DNA from 3 places in the Mizugakiibacter sp. genome. Region 3 is predicted to be linked to each of the others. Evidence: predicted binding sites of a transcription regulator. Region 3 holds the regulator's gene; each other region holds the start of a gene.
The links. Region 3 encodes FliA, which starts transcription of late flagellar genes. Its sites were predicted from a motif close to TAAAGTTTNNCNNNCNNNGGCCGATAA; they were not measured.
Positions count from the first base shown of each region.

Region 1: a site for FliA is predicted at 3,147-3,173, ahead of ABFC67_RS12905 (flagellin). Genes of this name have one in related genera too.
Region 2: a site for FliA is predicted at 3,937-3,963, ahead of ABFC67_RS00335 (STAS domain-containing protein). Genes of this name have one in related genera too.

Region 1 is NZ_JBDKSX010000121.1:1,423-7,391, reverse strand. It holds gene flgK (flagellar hook-associated protein FlgK) at 1-1,475, shown strand, start outside; gene flgL (flagellar hook-associated protein FlgL) at 1,478-2,677, shown strand; gene ABFC67_RS12905 (flagellin) at 3,274-4,707, shown strand; gene fliD (flagellar filament capping protein FliD) at 4,939-5,969, shown strand, end outside.
Region 2 is NZ_JBDKSX010000002.1:32,339-38,307, reverse strand. It holds gene ABFC67_RS00355 (protein-glutamate O-methyltransferase CheR) at 1-839, shown strand, start outside; gene cheD (chemoreceptor glutamine deamidase CheD) at 836-1,507, shown strand; gene ABFC67_RS00345 (chemotaxis response regulator protein-glutamate methylesterase) at 1,516-2,619, shown strand; gene ABFC67_RS00340 (methyl-accepting chemotaxis protein) at 2,644-3,831, shown strand; gene ABFC67_RS00335 (STAS domain-containing protein) at 3,995-4,300, shown strand; gene ABFC67_RS00330 (hypothetical protein) at 4,541-4,897, opposite strand; gene ABFC67_RS00325 (hypothetical protein) at 5,026-5,382, opposite strand; gene rsgA (ribosome small subunit-dependent GTPase A) at 5,519-5,969, shown strand, end outside.
Region 3 is NZ_JBDKSX010000088.1:80-3,920, forward strand. It holds partial or broken gene ABFC67_RS09305 (Hpt domain-containing protein) at 1-303, opposite strand, end outside; gene ABFC67_RS09310 (protein phosphatase CheZ) at 308-988, opposite strand; gene cheY (chemotaxis response regulator CheY) at 1,000-1,392, opposite strand; gene ABFC67_RS09320 (RNA polymerase sigma factor FliA) at 1,524-2,255, opposite strand; gene ABFC67_RS09325 (MinD/ParA family protein) at 2,258-3,115, opposite strand; partial or broken gene flhF (flagellar biosynthesis protein FlhF) at 3,204-3,841, opposite strand, start outside.

The sequences.
Region 1 (5,969 bases), on a different contig from region 3:
AGGCCAACGCGTTGACCGCGCGTTTCCACGGCCTCGCCGCGCAGTTCGACCAGCTCGACCAGGAAACCAGCAAGCGCATCGGCGCCACGGTCGGCGAGATCAACGGCCTCGGCCGGGCGATCGCCCGGCTCAACGACCAGGTCCAGGCGGCGCAGAGCACCGGTGCCACGCCCCACGACCTGCTCGACCAGCGCGACGCGCTGGTCAAGCAGCTCGCCGCCGACGTCGGCGTCAGCGTGGTGCCGCAGGACGACGACACGATCAACGTATTCGTCGGCAACGGCCAGCCGCTGGTGCTGGGCAACCAGGCCTCGACGCTGGGCGTGGTCGGCAACGCCTACGATCCGACCCGCGCCGAGGTCACCTCCGGCACGCCGCCGGTGGTGATCACCGGCCAGCTCAGCGGCGGCACGCTGGGCGGACTGGTCGACTTCCGCACGCAGATGCTCGACCCCACGCGCAACCAGCTCGGCCGCAGCGCGACCGCGCTGGCGCAGGCATTCAACGCCCAGCACCGCGCCGGCATGGACGCGAACGGCCAGATGGGCGGCGATTTCTTCAGCCTCGGCGCGCCCACGGTGCTGCGCAACAGCAACAACACGGGCGGCGCGAGCGTCACCGCCGCGGTCGCCGACGTGTCCGGGCTGACCGCTTCCGATTACGTGCTGAGCTACGACGGCAGCGCGTGGTCGCTGCGCCGCAGCGACGGCACCGCCGTCGCCATGACCGGCAGCGGCACCGCCGCCGATCCGTTCCTCGCCGACGGCCTGAGCCTGCAGGTCGGCGGCGCCGCCAGCGCCGGCGACCGCTTCATGATCCAGCCGACGCGCGGCGCCGCCGGCAGCCTCGCGGTGGCGATCACCGATCCGGGCGCGGTCGCCGCGGCGGTGCCGGTGCGCGCCTCGGCGGCGGCCTCCAACACCGGCAGCGCCACGCTCGGCGCGCCGAGCGTGACCGACGCCACCGATCCGAACTTGCAGACGACGGCGACGATCACCTTCGCCTCGGCCACCACCTATCAGATCAACGGCGGCGCCGTGCTGACGCTGCCCGCCAGCGGCACGATCGGCGCGAACGGCTGGAGCGTCACCCTGACCGGCACGCCGGCGGCGGGCGATACCTTCACGGTCGCCGCCAACAGCGGCGGCGTCGGCGACAACGGCAACGCGCTGGCGCTGGGCAACCTCGCCGACGCCGGCGTGCTCGACGGCGGCAACACCAGCGTCGGCGCCGCCTACGGGCAACTGGTCGCGCAGGTCGGCAGCGTCACCGCGCAGGCCAAGACCGGGCTGAACGCGCAGACCGGCCTGCTCAACCAGGCGACGCAGGCGCAGTCGAACGTGTCCGGCGTCAACCTCGACGAGGAGGCGTCCAACCTGGTGCGCTACCAGCAGTCCTACCAGGCCTCGGCGCGCGTGATCGCGGTGGCCGACAGCCTGTTCCAGACGCTGCTCGGCGCAGTGAGCGGGAGTTGACGATGCGCATTTCGACCACGTGGATGCAGCAGCAGGCGGTCAACTCGATGCTCGACCGCCAGGTCGATCTCGCCGCCACCCAGCAGCAGGTCGCCACCGGCAAGCGCATCCTCGCGCCGTCCGACGATCCGGCCGGCAGCGCGCGCGCGCTCGACCTCGCGCACTTCGACGCCACCAACACGCAGTACACGCGCAACATCGACGCCGCCAGCGGCCGGCTGGCGATGGAGGAGCAGGCGCTGGCCGCGGCCGGCGACGTGCTGCAGCGCGTGCGCGATCTCGCCATCCAGGGCAACAACGCCACGCAGACCAACGAGACGCGCCACGACATCGCGCTGGAACTGCGCCAGCGCCTCGACCAGATGGTGCAGATCGCCAACAGCCGCGACGCCAACGGCGAATACCTGTTCGCCGGCAACGCGACGCGCACGCAGCCGTTCGTGCAGTCGCCGGCGGGCGTCGCCTACGCCGGCGACCAGGGCCAGCGCCGCGTCGCCACCGCGCCCGGCGAAACCACCGCCACCGGCGACCCGGGCTCCGACGTGTTCCAGTTGGTCCCCACCGGCAACGGCACGTTCGCGGTCGCAGCCGCGGCCGGCAACGCCGGCACCGCGGTGGTCGGCGCCACCCAGGTCAGCGACATCAGCGCATGGGACGGCGGCACCTACAGCATCCAGTTCACCGCGCCCGATACGTGGCAGGTGCTCGACGGCGGCGGCGCGACGGTCGCCAGCGGCAGTTACGCCGGCAACGGCACGATCGCGTTCAAGGGCGTGCAGGTCGCGATCTCCGGCACGCCCGCGGCCGGCGACAGCTTCCAGGTCGCGCCCAGCGCCACGCGCGACGTGTTCGCCACCCTCCGCGATCTCGCCGACGCGCTGGACACGCCGGTCGCCAACGACCACGACCGCGCCGCGCTCAACGAGCGCGTCAACCGCGCGCTGGAAAACCTCGACCAGGCCAGCGGGCGCGCGGTCGAGGTGCGCGCGCGCGTCGGCGCGCGCATGAACGCGCTGGACCAGCAGAAGACCGTCAACGCCGGCGTCGGCGTGCAGGTGAAGGCGACGCTGTCCGGCATCCAGGACCTCGATTACGCCAGCGCGGTCAGCAAGCTCAACCTGCAACTGCTCGGCCTGCAGGCCTCGCAGCAGGCCTTCGTCAAGGTGCAGGGCCTGTCGCTGTTCGACTACCTGCGCAACTGAATCCGCCGCGCCGGCGCGCGAGGTTTCGACGAGGGCCGAAAGGAAAGCCCTTGGACGCGGATCAACGCCGATGAGTGCGGATGGAGCGCCATTCCGATCCGCGTCGATCCGCGTCCAGAAAATGCTCCGTAGGGTGGGCCTTGGCCCACCATTCGCTGCACATCGGTCCGAATGACGGCTCGCCCAGAGCCTTTGGACGCGGATCAACGCGGATGGAGCGCCATTCCGATCCGCGTCTCTCCGCGCTCATCCGTGCCGGGCCCGCGGGATGCGGTGAGCGCAGCGAACCGCATCGTTGCGCATGCCGCACGCGTGCGGCGACGCGGCCCGTCGCATTCGTGGCATCCGCTGCCTCCCGCGGTCCGCGAGCGCCATGGCCGCCGCTCGGCGCCCCGGCCCCTGGCACACGCCCCGTGTCGAAAACCGGGAACCACGCCGCATTTTTTTTCGCGTCGACGCGCGCCCGCGCTCAAGTTTCCCCGGCCGGGGCCGATCCAGACTCCGAGGCGGGCGACGGTTCCATACGGAATGGCGCCGCCGGTATGCGAACCAAGCCGGTGCGATACCGGCACACTGATTCCGTCAGGAGAATTCAGATGTCTGCGATCATCAACACCAACATCATGTCGCTGAACGCGCAGCGCAACCTGTCGTCCTCGCAGGATGCCCTGTCGACCTCGCTCGAGCGCCTGTCGTCCGGCCTGCGCATCAACAGCGCCAAGGACGACGCCGCCGGCCTCGCCATCGCCACCCGCTTCACCACCCAGATCAACGGCCTCAACCAGGCCGTGCGCAACGCCAACGACGGCGTGTCGCTGGCGCAGACCGCCGAGTCGGCGCTGTCCGAGCTGACCAACAACCTGCAGCGCATCCGCGAGCTGGCCGTGCAGTCCGCCAACGGCACCAACTCCTCGGCCGACCGCGCCGCGCTGGACCAGGAAGTGCAGCAGCGCATCGCCGAAATCGACCGCATCACCAAGCAGACCACGTTCAACGGCCTGCACGTGCTCGACGGCACCTTCGGCAACGCCAACTTCCAGGTCGGCGCCAACGTCGGCGACACCATCGGCATCAACCTGAGCACCGGCGTCGGCGCCTCGCAGATCGGCCAGATCGCCAAGGGCACCGGCAGCGCGGTCGACAGCAACGCGCTGGCCGCCAGCGACCTGACCATCCAGATCGGCAGCGGCACGGCGGTTAGCGTCGGCGCGTCTTCGGCCGGTTCCAGCGCGGGCCAGGATGCGGACAGCGCCTACGCCAAGGTGGCGGCGATCAACGCCGCCGGTGTGGCCGGCCTGACCGCGACCGCCAGCAACTCGGTGAGCGGCGCGTTCACCGCGCTCTCGACCGGTGCCGGCCAGACCTACAGCCTGAAGATCAACGGCGTCGACATCTACGCCGCTGCGGACATCTCCGCCACGGCGCCCACCGGCGACGATGTCGCCGCGCAGATCAACCTGCACTCCAGCGAGACCGGCGTCAGCGCCACCTTCGACGGCACCAACATGAAGCTGAGCACGGCCGACGGCCGCAACATCACCGCCAAGGAAACCCTCGGCGGCGGTGCCACCGGCGGTATCGACGACGCCGTCGCCAGCGCGGCGGGCGTGACCACGCGCGGCGCGGTCACCCTGTCGGCCAGCCAGAACATCACCATGAGCGCCACCGGCGCGACGCGCCTCGGCTTCGCCTCGACCTCGATCGCGGTCGACACGCAGACGCTGTCCTCGGTGAACGTGTCGACGGTGGCCAACGCCAACGACGCCATCAACCGCGTCGACTCCGCGCTGGCCTCGGTCAGCGGCCTGCGCAGCTCGCTGGGCGCCATCCAGAACCGCTTCCAGTCGACCATCGCCAACCTGACCGCGGTCTCGCAGAACCTGTCGGCCTCGCGCTCGCGCATTCAGGACGCGGACTTCGCGGCCGAAACGGCGAACATGAGCCGCGCGCAGATCCTGCAGCAGGCCGGCGTCTCGGTGCTGGCGCAGGCCAACGCGCAGCCGCAGACGGTGCTGAAGCTGCTGGGCTGATCCCGGCGAACGCCGCGGCGACGCGGCAGGGAGGTCCGGGCGGACGCACTCCGCCCGGACCGTCGCGGCAGGCGGCCGGCACGATCGTGCCGCCGGCCGGCAAGACGATGCGGCGCGCCGCCGCCGCGACCCGCGCCGATCCGCGCTCGCGCGTGTTGGTACGCAACTTGCTCGACGCGCTGGGTCCGCCGCGCGCGACGCGCGGCCGGCACATTCGGAAGAGGGCACGGCATGGCCAGCATCAGCTCACCCGGCATCGGCTCCAACCTCGACGTCAACGGCCTGGTCACCCAGCTGATCGCCGCCGACAAGCAGCCGCTGCAGGACCAGATCGACAGCCAGCGCAGCCGCGTGCAGACGCAGCTATCGGCGGTCGGCACGCTGAAGTCGCTGCTGGCGTCGATGCAGGGCACGCTGTCGACGCTGGCCGACGGCAGCGTGTTCGGCAAGCGTCTCGCCACCTCGGCCGACACGTCGATCTATACCGCCAGCGCCGACGCCACCGCGGCGCCCGGCAGCTACGACATCGAAGTGGTCAACCTGGCCGCGGCGCAGAAGCTGCAGTCGGGCCCCTACGCCGACAGCAGCACCGCGGTCGGCACCGGCACGCTGACCCTGGCGGTCGGCGGCAGCACGCTGGCGCTGAACATCGACAGCACCAACAACACCCTCGCCGGCATCCGCGACGCGATCAACAAAGCCAGCGGCAACCCGGGCGTCAGCGCCACCATCGTCACCGGCAGCGACGGCGCGCACCTGATGCTGACCGCGACCAAGACCGGCGTCGCCAACGCCTTCACCGTCACCGCCAGCGGCGGCGACGGCGGGCTAGCCGCGCTCGGCTACGACCCGGGCAACGGCGTCAACAATCTGGCGGTGGTCACCGCGGCGAAGGACGCCAGCGTCAAGGTCGACGGCCTCGCCGTGAGCAGCGCCAGCAACACCGTGACCGGCGCGATCGACGGCGTGACGCTGAACCTGGCCAGCGCCGATGCCGGCAACACGCACACGCTCACCGTCGCCCAGGACACCGGGGCGATCACCACCGCCATCAACGCCTTCGTCGCCAGCTACAACGGCTACGTCGCCGCCGCCAAGCAGCTCACCGCATACGATTCGACGACGGGCCAGTCGGGCGCGCTGCTCGGCGATTCGACCCTGCTCGGCATCTCCAGCCAGTTGAGCCAGCGCCTCGGCGCGGTGGTCGGCGGCAGCGGCGACACCTACCGCGCGCTCGGCGACATCGGCATCAGCTTCCAGAC
Region 2 (5,969 bases), on a different contig from region 3:
CCGCATTCGCCGCCGAGCATGCCTACGCCTTCACCGACGCCGACTTCCGTTTCCTGCGCGAGTTCGTCGCGGCGAAATGCGGCATCGCGCTGGGCGAGCACAAGCGCCAACTGGTGTACGGCCGGCTGGCGCGGCGGCTGCGCGCGCTCGGCCTGTCCAGCTTCGCGCAGTACTGCGAGCTGCTGCGCCGCGAGCCCGAGGCGGAGCTGGACGCGCTGGTCAGCGCGATCAGCACCAACGTCACCGCCTTCTTCCGCGAGGCGCACCACTTCGAGTACCTCGCCGACGAACTGCTGCCGAAGCTGCTGGCGGCGCGCGGCGGGCGCGTGCGCATCTGGTCGGCCGGCTGCGCCACCGGCGAGGAGCCGTACACGCTGGCGATGGTGCTGGCCGAAGCGCTGGAAAAGCATGGCGCGGCCGACGCACGCATCCTCGCCACCGACATCTCGCCGCAGGCGCTGGACGCGGCGCAGCGCGGCAGCTACCGCATGGACCGCCTCGACGACGTCGACGCGACGCGCCGGCGGCGCTGGTTCCTGCGCGGCACCGGTCGCTACGCGGGCCAGGCGATGGTGCACCCGCGCCTGCGCGAGCTGATCGCGTTCCGGCCGCTGAACCTGCTGGAAGCGTGGCCGATGCGCGGCACGTTCGACGCGATCTTCTGCCGCAACGTGGTGATCTATTTCGACAAGCCGACCAAGGAGCGGCTGTTCGCGCGCTTCGCCGGCCAGCTCGCCGCGGACGGCCACCTGTTCCTCGGCCACTCCGAGTCGCTGTACGGCATGAGCGACGCGTTCCGCCTGGTCGGCCGCACCATTTACCGCAGGAGCGCGGCATGAACGCGGTCACCGCCCTGGCGGTCGCGCCGGCAGCCGACGTGCTGGCCGCGTCCGGCTTCGACCGGAACCGCGTGCTGCCCGGCTTCGAGCAGGTCAACCGCTACTGGGACCCGCACCTCAAGCGGGTCGCGGTGAAGATCCTGCCCGGCCAGTTCTACGTCACCGTGCAGGGCGAGGCGGTGGTGACCGTGCTCGGCTCGTGCGTGTCGGCGTGCATCCGCGACGCGGCCAGCGGCGTCGGCGGCATGAACCACTTCATGCTGCCGGAGCCGGCGCCGGGCGACAGCGGCGCGTGGGCCGCCACCGCCGGCCGCGCCGCGCGCTACGGCAGCGACGCCATGGAGCAGTTGATCAACGCCGTGCTCAAGGCCGGCGGCGTGCGATCGCGGCTGGAGGTGAAGATCTTCGGCGGCGCGCGCGTGATGAGCGACGTCGGCCGGCGCAACGTCGAGTTCGTGCGCCGCTACATCGCCACCGAAGGCCTGACCCTGGTCGCCGAGGACGTCGGCGACGTCTACCCGCGGCACGTGCAGTTTTTCCCCGACAGCGGCCGCGCGCGCATGCGCCCGCTGCGCGTCATGCACAACAGCACCATCCTGGATCGCGAGCGCGGCTACCTCAAGCAGCTCGAAAAGGATCCGATAAAGGGTGAGGTCGAGCTTTTCTGAGGCCAGCGATGTCAAAGGTACGCGTGCTCATCGTCGACGACTCCGCGCTGGTGCGGAAGATGCTGACCGAGATGCTTTCGGCGGATGCCGGCATCGAGGTGGTCGGCACCGCGCCGGACCCGCTGGTCGCGCGCGACAGGATCAAGCAGCTCGAACCCGACGTGCTGACCCTGGACGTCGAGATGCCGCACATGGACGGCCTCACCTTCCTCGAGAACCTGATGCGGCTGCGGCCGATGCCGGTGGTGATGGTGTCCTCGCTGACCTCGCGCGGCGCCGAGGTGACGCTGCGCGCGCTGGAGCTTGGCGCGGTCGACTTCGTCGGCAAGCCCAGCGCGGACCTGAGCGGCACGTTCGGCGACTATGCCGCCGAGATCGTCGCCAAGGTCAAGGACGCCGCGCGCGCGCGGCCGCGCGCCTACACCGCCAGCGTGCCGCGCCTGGGCGCCGCGCCGAAGCTCAACGCCGACGCGGTGCTGCCGCGCGCGCAGCTCAGGGAGCTGCCCTCGGCCGGGCGCGTGATCGCGATCGGCGCTTCCGCCGGCGGCACCGAGGCGATCCGCGTGGTGTTGGCGGCGATGCCGCCGGACGCGCCGCCGATCGTGATCACCCAGCACATCCCGGCGCAGTTCAGCGGCCCGTTCGCCGCGCGCATGGACGCCAACTCGGCGATGCGCGTGTGCGAGGCGCAGAACGGCCAGCCGATCCTGCCCGGGCACGCCTACATCGCGCCCGGCGGCCAGCACCTGCTGGTGATGCGCGACGGCGCGCGCTACGTCTGCCGCCTGCACGACGGCCCGCCGGTCAGCCGGCACAAGCCCAGCGTCGACGTGCTGCTGCGCTCGGTCGCAGCCAGCGTCGGCGCGCAGGCGGTCGGCGCGATCCTCACCGGCATGGGCGACGATGGCGCGCAAGGCCTGAAGGAGCTGCGCGAGGCCGGCGCGCCGACGCTGGCCCAGGACGAGGCCACCAGCGTGGTCTGGGGCATGCCCGGCGCGGCGTGGAAGGCCGGCGCGGCGCAGGAGCTGCTGCCATTGCCCGAGATCGCGATGCGCCTGCTGCAGCTCGCACAACATCCCATTACCCACGGCAGGACGCGCACGGGCAGCTAGCCCGCGCGCCCACAGGAGACGGCCATGCAGCCGCTGCACAGGAACGAACTGGCGATCGGATTCGGCGTGGGCGCGCTTGCGCTGCTGGCGGTGCTGGCCTCGGCGCGACCGTGGGTGGCGCCGCTGGCGGTGGCGCTGCTGACCGCGGCCTGGATCGTGCTGCTGCACCGCGCCAGCCGCCGCTGGGCGGCGGCGCCGGCGGACGCCGCGGCGCTGTCCACGGACGCCGCCGAGGGCATGCGCGACGCGCTCGACGAGGTGCGCGTGGCGCTGCTCGACGAGCTCGGCCACGCCGCGCGCGAACTGCACCAGGCGCTCGACATCATCCGCGATGCCGGCGCGCAGCTCGGCTCCGGCTTCGAGGGCCTGAGCAGCAAGACCGGCGCGCAGCAGGCGCTGCTGCGCCAGATCATGGAGGCCACCGCCGGCGGCGGCTCGATGCAGGGCTTCACCGGCAAGACCACCGAGCTGCTTGAGCACTTCGTCGGCCTGGTGGTGGAGCTGTCGCGCGAGAGCCTGCGCATCGTCTACCGCATCGACGAAATGTCCGAGGAGATGGACGCGGTGTTCGCGCTGCTGAAGAACGTCAACACCATCGCCGAGGAAACCAACCTGCTGGCGCTGAACGCGGCGATCGAGGCGGCGCGCGCCGGCGAGGCCGGACGCGGCTTCGCGGTGGTGGCCGGCGAGATCCGCAACCTGGCGCGGCACTCCAACCAGTTCAACGAGAAGATCGGCGCCCACGTCGAGCGCGCGCGCGGCGCGATGGAGCAACTGCGCGGGCTGGTCGGCCGGCTCGCCGCGCAGGACCTCAGCGTGGCGCTGTCGACCAAGGGCGACATCGACCGCATGATGGACCACGTCACCCACACCGAGGCGCGCGTGGCCGCGGCCGCGGACGAGGTGACGACGATCAACCACGGCCTCAGCAGCGACGTCGCCACCACGGTGCGCTCGCTGCAGTTCGAGGACATCCTGACCCAACTGCTGCGGCAGACCCGCCAGGGCCTGGTCGACCTGCAGGGCGTCGCCACCGAATGCACCCGCGACCTCGCCGCCCTGGCCTGCGACGAGCGCGACCAGGCCGCCGCGCGTGCCCGCACCGAGCGCCTGCGCGAGCGCCTGCACGTGCAGCGTGAGCGTGCCCGCGCGCGGCAGAAGGGCCCGGCGCTGCAGACCTCGATGAGCGCCGGCGAGATCGATTTGTTTTAGAACGGGGAGACGGGAGACGAGGCGCGCGCCCCTCGTCGGGCCGCCGTTCCGGCGAATCGCGGTTCGCGCTGCACCCGCCGCACGTTCCGGCCCAGTCCCGCTTTCTCAAGCTTCCTGTCCGCGCGCCGATAAAGAACCAGGAACCGCCGCAGCGCCGAAGCCCATGTCCATCACCGCCGAACACGACCGCGAGCACGGCTGCCTGACCATCCGCGTGCAGGAGCGCTTCGATTTCTCCGTGCACAAGCAGTTCCGCGACGCCTACCTGAAGCTGCCCGCGCCCGCGCGCAGCTACGTGATCGACCTCGCCGGCACCGAGGAGATGGACAGCTCGGCGCTGGGCATGCTGCTGCTGCTGCGCGAGCACGCCGGCGGCGACCGCGCCGAGATCCGCGTGGTCAACTGCAGCCCTTCGGTACGCAACATCCTGCGCATCGCCGGCTTCGGCGAGCTGCTGACCCTGCACTGAGCGGGCGCCTGCCCGAAATCGCCCGCACGCGGGCGCCTGCGCGAAGGCGTGGGCGCGGTTGCGGTCGCCTGCACGCAGGCTCCTACCGGCGCGCGGGTGTAGGGGCCTGCGTGCAGGCGACCCCAGGTTGGCGCGCAGGCAGCCCCGGGCTGCGTGCGGGCGACCGCTACGGAAGCGGGGCCAAAAAAACGGGGCCCGCAGGCCCCGTCGAAGTCAGTGGTGATGGGGGTGAGGGGGGGATCACCACTTGCGTACGCCGACGATGCTGACCGAGAACTCGGACATCTCCGGGTTGAAACGGAACAGCGGGCCGAGGTCGAAGCTGACGCTCTGGCCCGGCGGGATGTTGGCGGTGCCGGCCGGCCAGCCGTCCTCGCTGCTGAGCACGCGGCCGCCGGCGTCCTTGGCGACGATGCGGATCTGCGCGGCGGCCGGTTCGCTGCACTTGTTGACCAGCTTGCCGGCCAGGCTGAGCTTGCGCTCGCGCGGATTGGGCGTGGCCTGGAAGCCCTCGACGCCGAAGCTGGTCGCCGTGCAGTCGGCGAACGCAGGCAGGGAGGCGGTGGCCAGGGCCAGGGCGACGATCAGGACTTTCATCTTCGGTACCTCGCGGGTTGCCGGACGGTGCGATCGCGCCTGCGCCGCGGCGCAAACGCGATCTGCCTCGTACACCGGATCGGCCGCGCCCGCGGAATCTTGAGTTACACGACGTTGCGCCGCGGCAATCACCACTTGCGCACGCCGACGATGTTGACCGAGAAGTCGGCCATCTCCGGGCTGAAGCGGAACAGCGGGCCGAGGTCGAAGCTGACGCTCTGGCCCGGCGCGATGTTGGCGGTGCCGGCCGGCCAGCCGTCCTCGCTGCCGAGCACGCGGCCGCTGGCGCTCTTGGCGACGATGCGGATCTGCGCGGCGGCCGGCTCGCTGCACTTGTTCACCAGCTTGCCGGCCAGGCTGATCTTGTTGGCGCGCGGGTTCGGCGACGCCTGGAACGCGTCGACGGCGAAATTGGCGGCGGTGCAGTCGGCGAACGCGGGCAGGGAAAAGGCGACCAGCGCCAGGGCGGCGATCAGGGCTTTCATGTCGTGACCTCGATGTGGGGGAAGGGGGGCCGGCCCGCGGCAGGCTGCGGGCCGCACATCCGTACGGTTTCGGCCGCGGCGCCGCGGGCTTGAGTTACAGCTCGTTACGCGGCGTGACGTACTTCATAATCCGCGCATGTCGAGCGAACCCGCTTCCGTCCGCCTGGCCGGCATCGGCTGGCGCGGCGATCCCGTCGCCGAGGCCGAGATCGCGCGCGGCCGCGCGCTGGCGCGCGTGGTCGCGCAGCACCGCGCCGGCTACGAGCTGCACGACGGCGAGCGCGTGTTCGACGCGCAGCCGGCGGCGCCGTTCCTGAAGCGCGGGCTGGATCCGGCGGCGCGCCCGGCGGTCGGCGACTTCGTGCTGGTCGAGGATGGCAAGCCGCCGCGCATCGTCGCCTTCCTGCCGCGGCGCAGCGCGCTCACCCGCGCCGCCGCCGGCGAGCGCTACGAGCGCCAGCTGATCGCCACCAACGTCGATTACGCATTCGTGCTGATGGGCCTCGACCAGGACTACAACCCGCGCCGGCTGGAGCGCTACCTGCTGCTGATCGAAGGCTCCGGCGCGCAGGCCGTGGTGGTGCTGA
Region 3 (3,841 bases):
CGTCTGCAACTGGTCGAGCGCGGCCAGCAGCGCGTCGATGGTGTCGGCGTCGAGCAGCAGCCGGCCGGCGCGCGCGTCGTTCAACAAATCCTCGGCGCGATGGCACAGCGCGACCATCGGCTCGACGGCGAGGAAGCCGGCGCCGCCCTTGACCGTGTGGAAGGCGCGGAACACCGCGTTCAGCAGCGCCGGATCGCGCGGAGCGGCCTCCAGCGCGATCAACTGGTCGCCGAGCGCCGCGAGCAGTTCCCCGGCTTCGACCAGGAAATCGGCGAGGATGCTCGTGTCCGGCGCCTGCGCCATGGCGTCAGAAGCCGAACTCGGCCAGCAGGCGGTCGACCTGGTCCTGGGTGGAGGCGGTCGCGCCCGGCGTCGCCGCGATCGGCGGCGGCGACGTGCCGGCCAGCGCGCCGGCCAGCCGCACCAGTTCCAGCAGCACGTGCTCGGCGCGCTCCATGAACCCGCCGATCTGTTGCATGCGCTGGCCGGTCAGGTCCTGCCAGGACTGCGCCACGGTCATCTCGCGCAAACCTTCCCGGCAGGCGTCGGCGAAGATCGCCGCCTGCCGCGCCAGCGCGCCGGCGTCGTCGGCCAGCGGGTCGCCGGCCAGGCCGTCGCAGCGCATCATCAGCGTGCCCGCCGCCTCTTCCAGCCGCACCGCTTCCGGCATCAGCCGTTCGGTCACGTCGAGGCTGGCGTGCGCGGCCTGTTCGCTCATGCTCATCGCCTCGCCGAGGCGGCGCCGCGCTTCGGGCAGCGCCTGCGCGGCGAGGCCGCCCGTCTCGACGTCGCTGGCGAGATGCTTGACCGCCTCGTGCAGTTCGCGCGCGAGCTTGCCGAGCGCGTGGAACAGCGCGTGCTCGCGGCGCCGGATCAAGGCGTCCAGCGCCTGCTCGAAGCTGCCCGGGTCGCTGGCGCCGAGCAGTTCCTTCAGTTCCGCAGGCAAGGCTGCGGCCGGCAGCTGCGGCGCTCCGGTGGTGGTGTCCATGCGCATCCCCTTCAGCTCGCCGTCGCCAGTCGTTCGAAGATCTTTTCCAGCTTTTCCTTCAGCGTGACCGCGGTGAACGGCTTGACGATGTAGCCGTTCACGCCGTTCTGCGCGGCCTCGATGATCTGTTCGCGGGTGTTCTCGGCGGTCACCATCAGCACCGGCAGCGCCTTCAGCGCCGGCTCGGCGCGGATCGCCTTGAGCAGCGCGATGCCGGTCATGCCCGGCATGTTCCAGTCGGTGACCACGAAGTCGAACTGCCCGCTCTTGAGCATCGGCAGCGCGGTCGCGCCGTCGTCGGCTTCCTGGATGTTGCCGAAGCCGAGCTCCTGCAGGAGGTTCTTGATGATGCGCCGCATAGTGGAGAAGTCGTCCACCACGAGGATCTTCATGTTCCGGTCCAAGCTCGCCTCCGCTCTCGTGTCTTCGTGCTCCCTCCCCTGTCCGGCAGGAGAGGGCCGGGGAGGGGTCGCTCCTCGCGGGTGAGCTACCCCCTCCCGGCCTCCCCCGCAGGCAGGGGGAGGCGTAATCCGTGTCAGCGCCGTTCGCGCCAGTCGGCCATGCGCGCGCGCAGGCGCACCAGCGCCTGGCCGTGGATCTGGCAGACGCGCGATTCGGTCACGCCGAGCACCTCGCCGATCTCCTTCAGGTTCAGCTCCTCGTCGTAGTACAGCGACATCACCAGCTTCTCCCGCTCCGGCAAGCCGTCGATCGCCTCGGCGAGTGCCGCCTGCATGGCCCCCGCCTCCAGCGCCTGCGCCGGGCCGGCGCCGCCCTCGTCGGCGACGTCGATCCCGCTGCCATCCTCGTCGCCGCTGCCGGACAGGCTGAGCAGGCGGCAACTGGCGGCGTCGCGCAGCACCTGGTGGTACTCGTCCAGCGTGATGCCGAGCCGGCGCGCCACTTCCGTTTCGTCGGCGTCGCGCCCGGTCTCGCCTTCCAGCTGGCGTACCGCCTCCGCCACTTCGCGCGCCTTGCGGTGCACGGAGCGCGGCGTCCAGTCGGTCTTGCGCAACTCGTCGAGCATCGCCCCGCGGATGCGTATCCCCGCGTAGGTCTCGAAGTTCGCCGAACGCGACGGCGCATAGTTCCGCGCCGCCTCGAGCAGGCCGATCATGCCCGCCTGGATCAGGTCGCCGACCTCCACGCTGGGCGGCAGCCGCCCCATCAGGTGGTAGGCGATGCGCCTGACCAGCGGCGCATGTTTTCGCACCAGCTCGTCGGCCGAGATGCGCTGGACCTCCAGGTATTCCGCGCTGGCGTTCATCGTCATGCCCCCAGCGCTGCCGGCACGCCGGCCAGGCGCTCCACGAAGAACTCCAGGTGGCCGCGGCTTCCCGCCGCCACGTCCCACTTATCGGCCGCCATCGCCAGATTCTTGAGCGCCACCGCGGCGCGGCTGCCGGGGAAGGCGTCGACCACCGCGCGCTGGCGGCGGATCGCGCGGCGCAGGTGGTCGTCGTCGGGCACCGCGCCGACGTAGTCCAGCGCCACCTGCAGGAAGCGGTCGGTGACGCGCAGGATCTTTTCGTGCAGTTGGCGGCCGTGCGCGGCGTCGCGCACCATGTTGGCGACCACGCGGAAGCGCTCGACGCCGAAGTCGCGGCTGAGCACCTTGATCAGCGCGTAGGCGTCGGTGATCGAGGCCGGCTCGTCGCACACCACCACCACCACTTCCTGCGCGGCGCGGCTGAACAGGGTCACGCTCTCGGCGATGCCGGCGGCGGTGTCCACCACCATCACGTCCAGCGGCCGCGCGTAGTCGGCGAAGGCGCGGATCAGCCCGGCGTGCTCGGCGGTGCCGAGCTCGGCCATGCGCCGCGTGCCGGAGGTCGCCGGGATCACCTTCAGCCCGTGCGGCGCGTCCAGCACCAGGTCCTCGATGCCGCAGTCGCCGGCCAGCAGGTGGCTCAGGTTGCGGCCCGGCTGCAGGCCCAGCATCACGTCGACGTTGGCGAGGCCGAGGTCGGCGTCCAGCAGCAGCGTCTCGCGGCCCGCCATCGCCAGCGTCATCGCCAGGTTCACCGACACGCTGGTCTTGCCGACCCCGCCCTTGCCGCTGGTGACCGCGATCACCTTGACCGGCCGGCGCTGCGCCAGCCGCGCCAGCCCGACGGCCTGATTCATCAGCTTCCCTGACATGGAACCCTCGTGGTACGAGCCGGCGCCGTGGGGCGTTGCGGCGAATGCGGATGCGGCGTGCATGCGGCGCTCCTTACGCGAACGCGACGGCGACGCGGCCGAAGCGCTCGGCCATGACGAGATCGTCGAGCTGCGCCGCCGGCGCGTGCGCCTTGACCGCGCGGCACACCAGGCGGTGCGCGTCGGCGCGCGCGATGTCCTCGGGCACGCGCTGGCCGTCGGTGGTGTAGTCGATGGCGAGGCGGTGGCGGATCACCGCCGACAGCGCGCCGCCCAGCGCCGGCGCCTCGTCGAGCTTGGTCAGGATGCAGCCGGCCGGCGCGAACGGCGCGTAGGCGCGCACGGCCTCGTCCAGCGCCGCCGCCTGCGCGTTCGCGGCCAGCACCAGCGTGTTGCGCACCGGCACGCGCGTCTCGCGCAGGCCCTGCATCAGCGCGGCGACGCGCGCGTCGCGGCAGGCCATGCCCGGGGTGTCGATCAGCACCAGGCGCTGGTCGGCGAGGCGCTCCATCAGCGCGCGCAGCGCGGCCGGCTCGCCGGCGCTGTACACCGGCACGCCGAGCAGGCGCCCGTAGTGGAACAACTGCTCCTCGGCGCCGATGCGGAAATCGTCGGTGGTGACCAGCGCCACGCCCTTCAGTCCGTGGCGCATCACGTAGCGCGCCGCCAGCTTGGCCAGCGTGGTGGTCTTGCCGACGCCGGTGGCGCCGA